DNA from 2 places in the Caulobacter sp. GW821-FHT09B08 genome. Region 1 is predicted to be linked to the other one. Evidence: riboswitches for the same ligand, from Rfam matches in the RefSeq annotation. Region 1 holds a riboswitch; the other holds the start of a gene.

Region 1 (3,396 bases):
CCCAGGCGTGCTTGGTGAACACGAAGCCCGACAGGCGCTCGCCGAAATACTGCACCATGTCGTTGCGCTCGAACTCGCCGTGCACCAGCACGTCGATGTCGATCTCCTCCTGCCAGGCCACGGCCGCGGCGGTCTCCTCGCGCAGGAACAGCTGGTAGTCGGCGTCGGCCAGGGCGCCCTTGGCGTGGGCGGCGCGGGCCTTGCGCACGGCGCCGGTCTGGGGGAACGAGCCGATGGTGGTGGTCGGCAGGGGCGGCAGGTTCAGGCGGGCCCGCTGCAAGGCGATGCGCGTGGCGAACGGGGCGTCGCGGCGGGCGTCGTCCGGGGTCACGGCCGCCAGACGGGCCTGGACGGCCGGGTCGTGGATGCGGGGCGAGGCGCGGCGGGCGGCGGCGGCCCTGGAGGCGGCCTCCAGGGCCGGGCGCACGGCGGCACGGCCCTCGTTCAGGGCCTTGGCCAGCACCGTCAGCTCCTCGATCTTCTGGACCGCGAAGGCCAGCCACTGGCGCACTTCCGGATCCAGGGCCGTCTCCAGCTCCAGATCGATCGGCGCGTGCAGCAGCGAGCACGACGGCGCCAGGATGATCCGGTCGCCGCCGCGCCGCGAGACGATGGGGTCCAGGCGGTCGAGGATGGCCTCCAGGTCGGCGCGCCAGACGTTGCGGCCGTCCACCACGCCCAGCGACAGCACCAGTCCCTCACGGGCCGACGACAGCACCGCGTCCAGCTGTTCCGGCGCGCGGGCCAGGTCGACGTGCAGGCCGTCGACCGGCAGGTTGGCGGCGGTCGACAGGTTGTCGCCATAGGCCCCGAAATAGCTGGTCAGCAGGATGCGCAGGCCCGGCGTGGCGTGGGTCAGCAGGCCGTAGGCCCGGCGCAGCTCGCCGCGCTCGAAGTCGGTCAGGTCCAGGGCCAGGCACGGCTCGTCGATCTGCACCCAGTCGGCCCCGGCGGCGGTCAGCCGCTGCAGCACCTCGACATAGATCGGGATCAGCGCCGACAGCAGCGACAGGGGCGAGAAGCCGGCGTCATGCGTCTTGGCCAGCTTCAGGAAGGTGACCGGGCCCAGCAGCACCGGCCGGGTGCGCACGCCCAGGGCCTTGGCCTCCAGGACCTCGTCGATCGGCTTGGTCGACGACAGGGCGAAAACCTGGCCGCGCGACACCTCGGGCGTCAGATAGTGGTAGTTGGTGTCGAACCACTTGGTCATCTCCATGGCCGGCAGGCCGGCGCCCTGGGCGTGGTGGTGGCCATGCTCGCAGACCTCGGCCTGGCCCTGGGTTCCGCGCGCCATGGCGAAATAGCTGGCGGTGTCGACCGCGCCGCCGGCCTCGCCATAGGCGGCCGGGATGGCGCCGACCATGACGCTGGTGTCCAGCACGTGGTCGTACAGCGAGAAGTCGTTGCTGGGCACGTGGTCCACGCCCAGGGCCTTCTGGCGGCTCCAGGCCTTGGCGCGCAGCTCGGCGGCCGTGGCCAGCAAGGTGGCGGCGTCGGACTTGCCGGCCCAGTGATCCTCCAGCGCGAGCTTCAGCTCGCGGCGAGGGCCGATGCGGGGAAAGCCCAGGGTGGCGACGGTGACGGTCATTTCAAAAAGCCTCTGCCGGTGATGTGGCGGAGGCTGGCCGGGGCGCGGGCAGGGGATCGCGCACGGACGTGCGGGTCCGGTCGCGCCTTGCTAGCGACCAGACCGGGCACCCCGCCGGAGGACGTTATCTGTCGAGGCAGGTCTCCTGGCTCACGGGTCAGCGCCCCTGTCCTGGCCTTCCCGACACGCCACCGATCCAGCTCGGCGCGTCAGTGACACGTAACGGACAGCGGCTCGCCGCTCACAGTTGCGGGGGCAGCACCGGATTCGGGTTTTCAGGCCCTCACCGGCTTCCCTCTTAGCTCCGGACGCGCGAACGCCCGCAGACCACGACCAGTCTAGGAAGCGCCCGTTCCGATCGGTCGTCAAGAGGGATATAAAGATATCTTTATATGATTTTCACCAGCCGAGCGCGGCGTCGCCCCGCAGGATCGCCTCGGCTTGGGGGGAGTGCCCCGACGTCTCGCGCCCGTGCAGCACCAGCGGCGGCAGCAGCACCAGCGGCGCCTTGCCGGTCTTCACCGCTCGTACGATCACCCGCTTGGCCGGCGCGTCGGCGAAGGGCGAGACCGGCCGCACCTTGAACGAGCCGGCCTTGGGCGCCAGCAGGGCCAGGATGTCGGCCAGGCGGTCGGCGCGGTGGATCAGGGTGATGGTCCCGCCCTCGCGCACCGCCTTCAGGCAGAAGCTCGTCCAGGCCGCCAGCCCGCCGTCGGCCATCCAGGCCCCGGACTTCTCCGGCGCCGGCGCGCGCAGGGCGCCGGGGTCGTCGAAGAACGGCGGATTGCTGATCACCGCGTCGAACACCGGCAGGTCCAGCGCCCGAAAGCCGCGCTCGACGTCGCCGGCCAGGATCTCGACCCGATCCCTCAGATCGTTGAGCGCGACGTTCTCGCGCGCGAGGCCGGCGGTGGCCGGATCGCGCTCCAGGCCGACGAATCGGACGCCGGGACGCCGACTCGCCGCCGCCAGCAGGGCGCCGCCCACCCCGCATCCGGCCTCGATCACCCGCTCGCCGGGGTCCGCGTCGCACGCCGCCGCCAGCAGGGCCGCGTCCATGCCGGCCCGGTATCCGGACACGGGCTGGCGCAGCCGTACACGGCCGTTCAGGACGGTGTCTTCGCTGACCTCGAGGGGCGGTATGTCGTCCGGCAACGTTTCAAGCCTTGTGCTCGCCTTGACCCTGACCTATCCCGCCACCATTGTCGCTCGCAACGGCTGATCAAGCCCACGAGACGCGAGGCGCACGCCGACCGCCGGTGGGTGTCAGTCAGGGAGTATGGTTTTGGACGCAGCTGCAGCGACCCTCGCCCGCGAACCGGGATCGGTGGATCGTCTCGTGCGGCTGGCCGCCGGCGACATGGCCGGGGTCGACGCCCTGATCACCGCGCGCATGCAGAGCGAGGTCCCGGTCATCCCGGCCCTGGCCGAGCACCTGATCGCCGCGGGCGGCAAGCGCCTGCGCCCGCTGCTGACCGTGGCCGCCGCGCGCCTGGCTGGGTCGGACAACGACAGCTGCCTGAAGTTGGCCGCCGCCGTCGAGTTCATCCACACCGCCACCCTGCTGCACGACGACGTGGTCGACGGCAGCCAGCTGCGCCGGGGCAAGGTGGCCGCCCACCTGATCTGGGGCGCGGCGCAAAGCGTTCTGGTCGGCGACTTCCTGTTCGCCCGCGCCTTCGAGCTGATGGTCGAGACCAACTCGATGAAGGCGCTGGAGATCCTGGCCAAGGCCAGCCGCGTCATCGCCGAGGGCGAGGTGCTGCAGCTGACCCGCAGCCACGACCTGAACCTTTCGCAGGCGCTGT
Region 2 (3,396 bases), on a different contig from region 1:
TCTTGGTGTCGCGGTTGAAATAGGTGATCGACCCGCGCAGGCGGCCGTCCAGCAGGCTGTGCTCGACGCTCAGGTCCCAGCTCTTGGCCTCTTCCGGCTTGAGGTTGATGTCGCCGTAGGGGCTGTAGACCTGGTACAGCGACGGGGCCTTGAAGCCTTCGCCGTAGTTGGCGCGGAACACCGTGGCGCCGCCGTTCGGAGTCCAGGTGGCCCCGGCCTGATAGGTGGTGGCGCCGCCGAAGGTGTCGTGGTCGTCGTGGCGCACGCCACCGGTCAGGGTCACGCCTTCGACCGGCTTGGCCTGCAGCTGGCCGTAGACGCTGTCCATGCCGACCGCGTGACGGCTGCCGGTGGGATCGTAGGGGAACGAGGCGGTGCGGAACCAGCTGCGTTTGGTCTCGGCCCCGAACACCGCGCGCCAGACCGGATTGATGGTCCAGGTGCCCTGGTATTCCAGGCTGTTGTCGGTGCCGCGCGCGTCGAACGACTTGGTGTCGGCGCCCAGGGTGGGATCGTAGTTGTCGCGGTCGGTCTGGGTGTAGGCGTAGCCGATGCGGCTTTCCAGAGCGCCGCCGAAGCTGGTCAGGCGCGTGCCCAGATAGCCGACCAGGTCGCGGGTCTTGCCGTATTCCGGATCGTCGCCGAACGAGAAGGTCGGGTTGGAATAGCCGTCGAACTCGTTGCGGCCGGCGGCGTAGGACAGGCGGGCGTCCAGGGCGGCCCAGTCGGCCAGGTTCAGGTCCAGGCGGCCGCTGACGGCGGTGTTGCGGTAGCCGTCCTTCTCCTTGCCGCCCATGGCTTCGTCGAAGTTGGAGACCCCGGCGGTGGTGTAGGATCCCGCCGACAGCCGCCAGCCGCCCCAGTCGCCGCCGGCGCCCACGCCCACGCGGGCATAGGCCGTGGCGTGCGAGCCGCCTTCGACGGTGGCGTCGCCGGCCAGCGGGCCGTTCGGGGTGGTGGTGATCATGCTGACCACGCCGCCGATGGCCTGACTGCCCCACAGGGTGGATTGCGGGCCGCGCAGCACCTCGATGCGGCTGACGTCGCCGGCAAGCAGGGTGGCGAAGTTGTAGCCGCCGCCGGTCGAGGACGGGTCGGTCAGCTTGACGCCGTCGATCAGCACGGCGGTCTGGTCGCTTTCGGCGCCGCGGATGCGCACTTGGGTCGAGGCGCCGACGCCGCCGTTGCGGGTGACGCTGACGCCGGGAGTGCGGGCCAGGATGTCGGAGACGACCACGACCTGGCGCTGGCGCAGGTCGTCGGCGGTGATGACCGTGGTGCTGACGGGGGTTTCCGACAGCTTGTCGGCGGCGCGGCCGGCGGTGATCACCACCTGGTCGACCGCGTCGGCGGCGTCCAGGGTTTCGGCGGCGAGCACTTGGCTCGGCAGGCCGAGAGCGGGAAGGGCGGCCATCAGGGCCAGGACGGAAATCGAGCGCATGTTCTAGTCCTCCGTGCGCAGCAACGAAGGCGGATCCGAGGATTCGGACCTGCCTGACGATGTCGCCTCGGGGGTAGAACCCCATCGTACGGCGCACCCCGGCCGGACGAAGGACGACCGCGACGGGCAGGTCTCCTGGCTCGCGGGTCAAGGCCGGTGCGCGTCGCCTTCCCAGCCGCTTCCCGAGGGAAGCTTCCAGTGGCGTATGACGCGCGGGCTCGCCGCTTACAGTTGCGGGGGCAGCCCGGGTTTCGCACCCGAGTTCCCTTTTCATCCTCTTTCGAGGAACCTGTCGCGGGAGCTGCACTATATGTTGCGCCGCACACGGTCAATCGGACCGGCAATCTGGAGCCCGCCTTGTCGTTCACCCTCGTCCTGGGCGGAGCCCGTTCCGGCAAGAGCGCCTTCGCGCAAGGCGCGGCGGAGGCCAAGGCGGCTGAAACCGGCGGCCGACTGGCGATGATCGCCACCGCCCAGGCTTTCGACGACGAGATGGCCGACCGCATCGCCCGCCACCGCGCGGACCGGGGCGGGGCCTGGATCACGCTCGAAGCGCCCTTCGATATCGCTGGCGCGTTGCGCGGCCTGGGAGCGGGCGATGTCGTGGTGGTCGATTGCCTGACGCTGTGGCTGTCGAACCTGATGCTGGCCGAGCGCGACCTGGCGGCGGCCTCGGCGGAGCTGGCGGCGGCGGCCGAACGGTTCGAGGGCGAACTGTGGCTGGTCTCCAACGAGGTCGGGTCCGGCATCGTGCCCGACAACGCCCTGGCCCGGCGGTTCCGCGACGAGGCCGGGCGGCTGCACCAGGCCCTGGCCCGGTCTGCCGACGCGGTGACCCTGGTCGTGGCCGGGCTCACCCTGCGCCTGAAGTGAGAAAAACTGCGTTGAGCGATGAAATCCCACGTCTAAGGTGTGGATAAGATCAGCCGCCTACAGGGATGGGTGGCGGACCGGGAGGTCGCCATGAACGCCTTTGCCCCCATCGAAGCCACCGATGCGCCCGACTATGCGGGCCTGACCGTCACCCCCGCCGGCCCCGTGCTGGGCGCCGAGATCTCGGGCGTGGACCTGGGCCAGCCGCTGGCGCCGGAGATCGTCGCGGCGATCCGCGCGGCGCTGTTGCGGCACAAGGTGGTGTTCTTCCGTGACCAGGACATCAGCCACGAGGATCACGTCCGTTTCGGCCGCTATTTCGGGGACTTGGAGGGCCATCCTGTCACCGCCCACGTGCCTGGATTTCCCGAGATCCTGCACATCGAGGCCGCCGACGGCATGAAGCTGCGCGAGGAGATCGTGCCGATCGTCCGCGTGGCCAACAAGTGGCACACCGACGTCACCTTCCGCGCCGCGCCCTCGATGGGCGGGGTCCTGCGCATGCGGCACATGCCGCCGCTGGGCGGCGACACCCTGTTCGCCGACACGTCCGCCATCTACAACGACCTGCCGCAGAAGCTGAAGGATCAGCTGGCGACCCTGACCGCCGAGCACGACATCATCCAGAGCTACGGCTATCGCGTCGACGAGGCCAAGCGACAGGAACTGCGGGCGGCCTATCCGCCGATGGTCCACCCGGTGATCCGCACCCACCCGGAGACCGGCGACAAGCACCTGTTCGTCAACAAGGTTTTCACGACGCGGATCCTGGGCCTGCCCGAGGACGAGGCGGCCAAGCTGCTGGCCGAGCTGCTGGACCGCGTGAAGGCGCCCGAATACCAGGTGCGCTTCCGCTGGACGCCCAACGCCATCGTCTTCTGGGACAACCGCGCCACCCAGCACTACGCCATCCTCGACTACTGGCCGCAGGAGCGGATCGTCGAGCGCGTGACCATCCAGGGCGACGCGCCGTTCTGACCTAGGCGCGGGAGTCCCTCGCCGAGACCCGCCGTTCCATCAGGAGCAGGGTCAGCATCACCACGAAGGCGAAGGCCAGCAGGGCGGCCGAAAGCTGGTGGGCC

What was found. A riboswitch is a leader RNA that binds a small molecule or an ion and turns the genes downstream of it on or off. The one in region 1 is predicted to bind cobalamin.
Region 2: linked by a shared signal. The riboswitch ahead of AC07OA_RS10335 (TonB-dependent receptor plug domain-containing protein) and the one ahead of metE (5-methyltetrahydropteroyltriglutamate--homocysteine S-methyltransferase) in region 1 are both predicted to bind cobalamin.

What each region holds. Positions count from the first base shown of each region.
Region 1 covers NZ_JBWKPL010000003.1:193,419-196,814, reverse strand. The annotation lists gene metE (5-methyltetrahydropteroyltriglutamate--homocysteine S-methyltransferase) at 1-1,588, opposite strand, end outside; cobalamin riboswitch at 1,707-1,935, opposite strand; gene AC07OA_RS11650 (tRNA1(Val) (adenine(37)-N6)-methyltransferase) at 1,988-2,647, opposite strand; gene AC07OA_RS11645 (polyprenyl synthetase family protein) at 2,874-3,396, shown strand, end outside.
Region 2 covers NZ_JBWKPL010000002.1:854,611-858,006, reverse strand. The annotation lists gene AC07OA_RS10335 (TonB-dependent receptor plug domain-containing protein) at 1-1,441, opposite strand, end outside; cobalamin riboswitch at 1,550-1,749, opposite strand; gene cobU (bifunctional adenosylcobinamide kinase/adenosylcobinamide-phosphate guanylyltransferase) at 1,799-2,314, shown strand; gene AC07OA_RS10325 (TauD/TfdA dioxygenase family protein) at 2,405-3,292, shown strand; gene modB (molybdate ABC transporter permease subunit) at 3,294-3,396, opposite strand, start outside.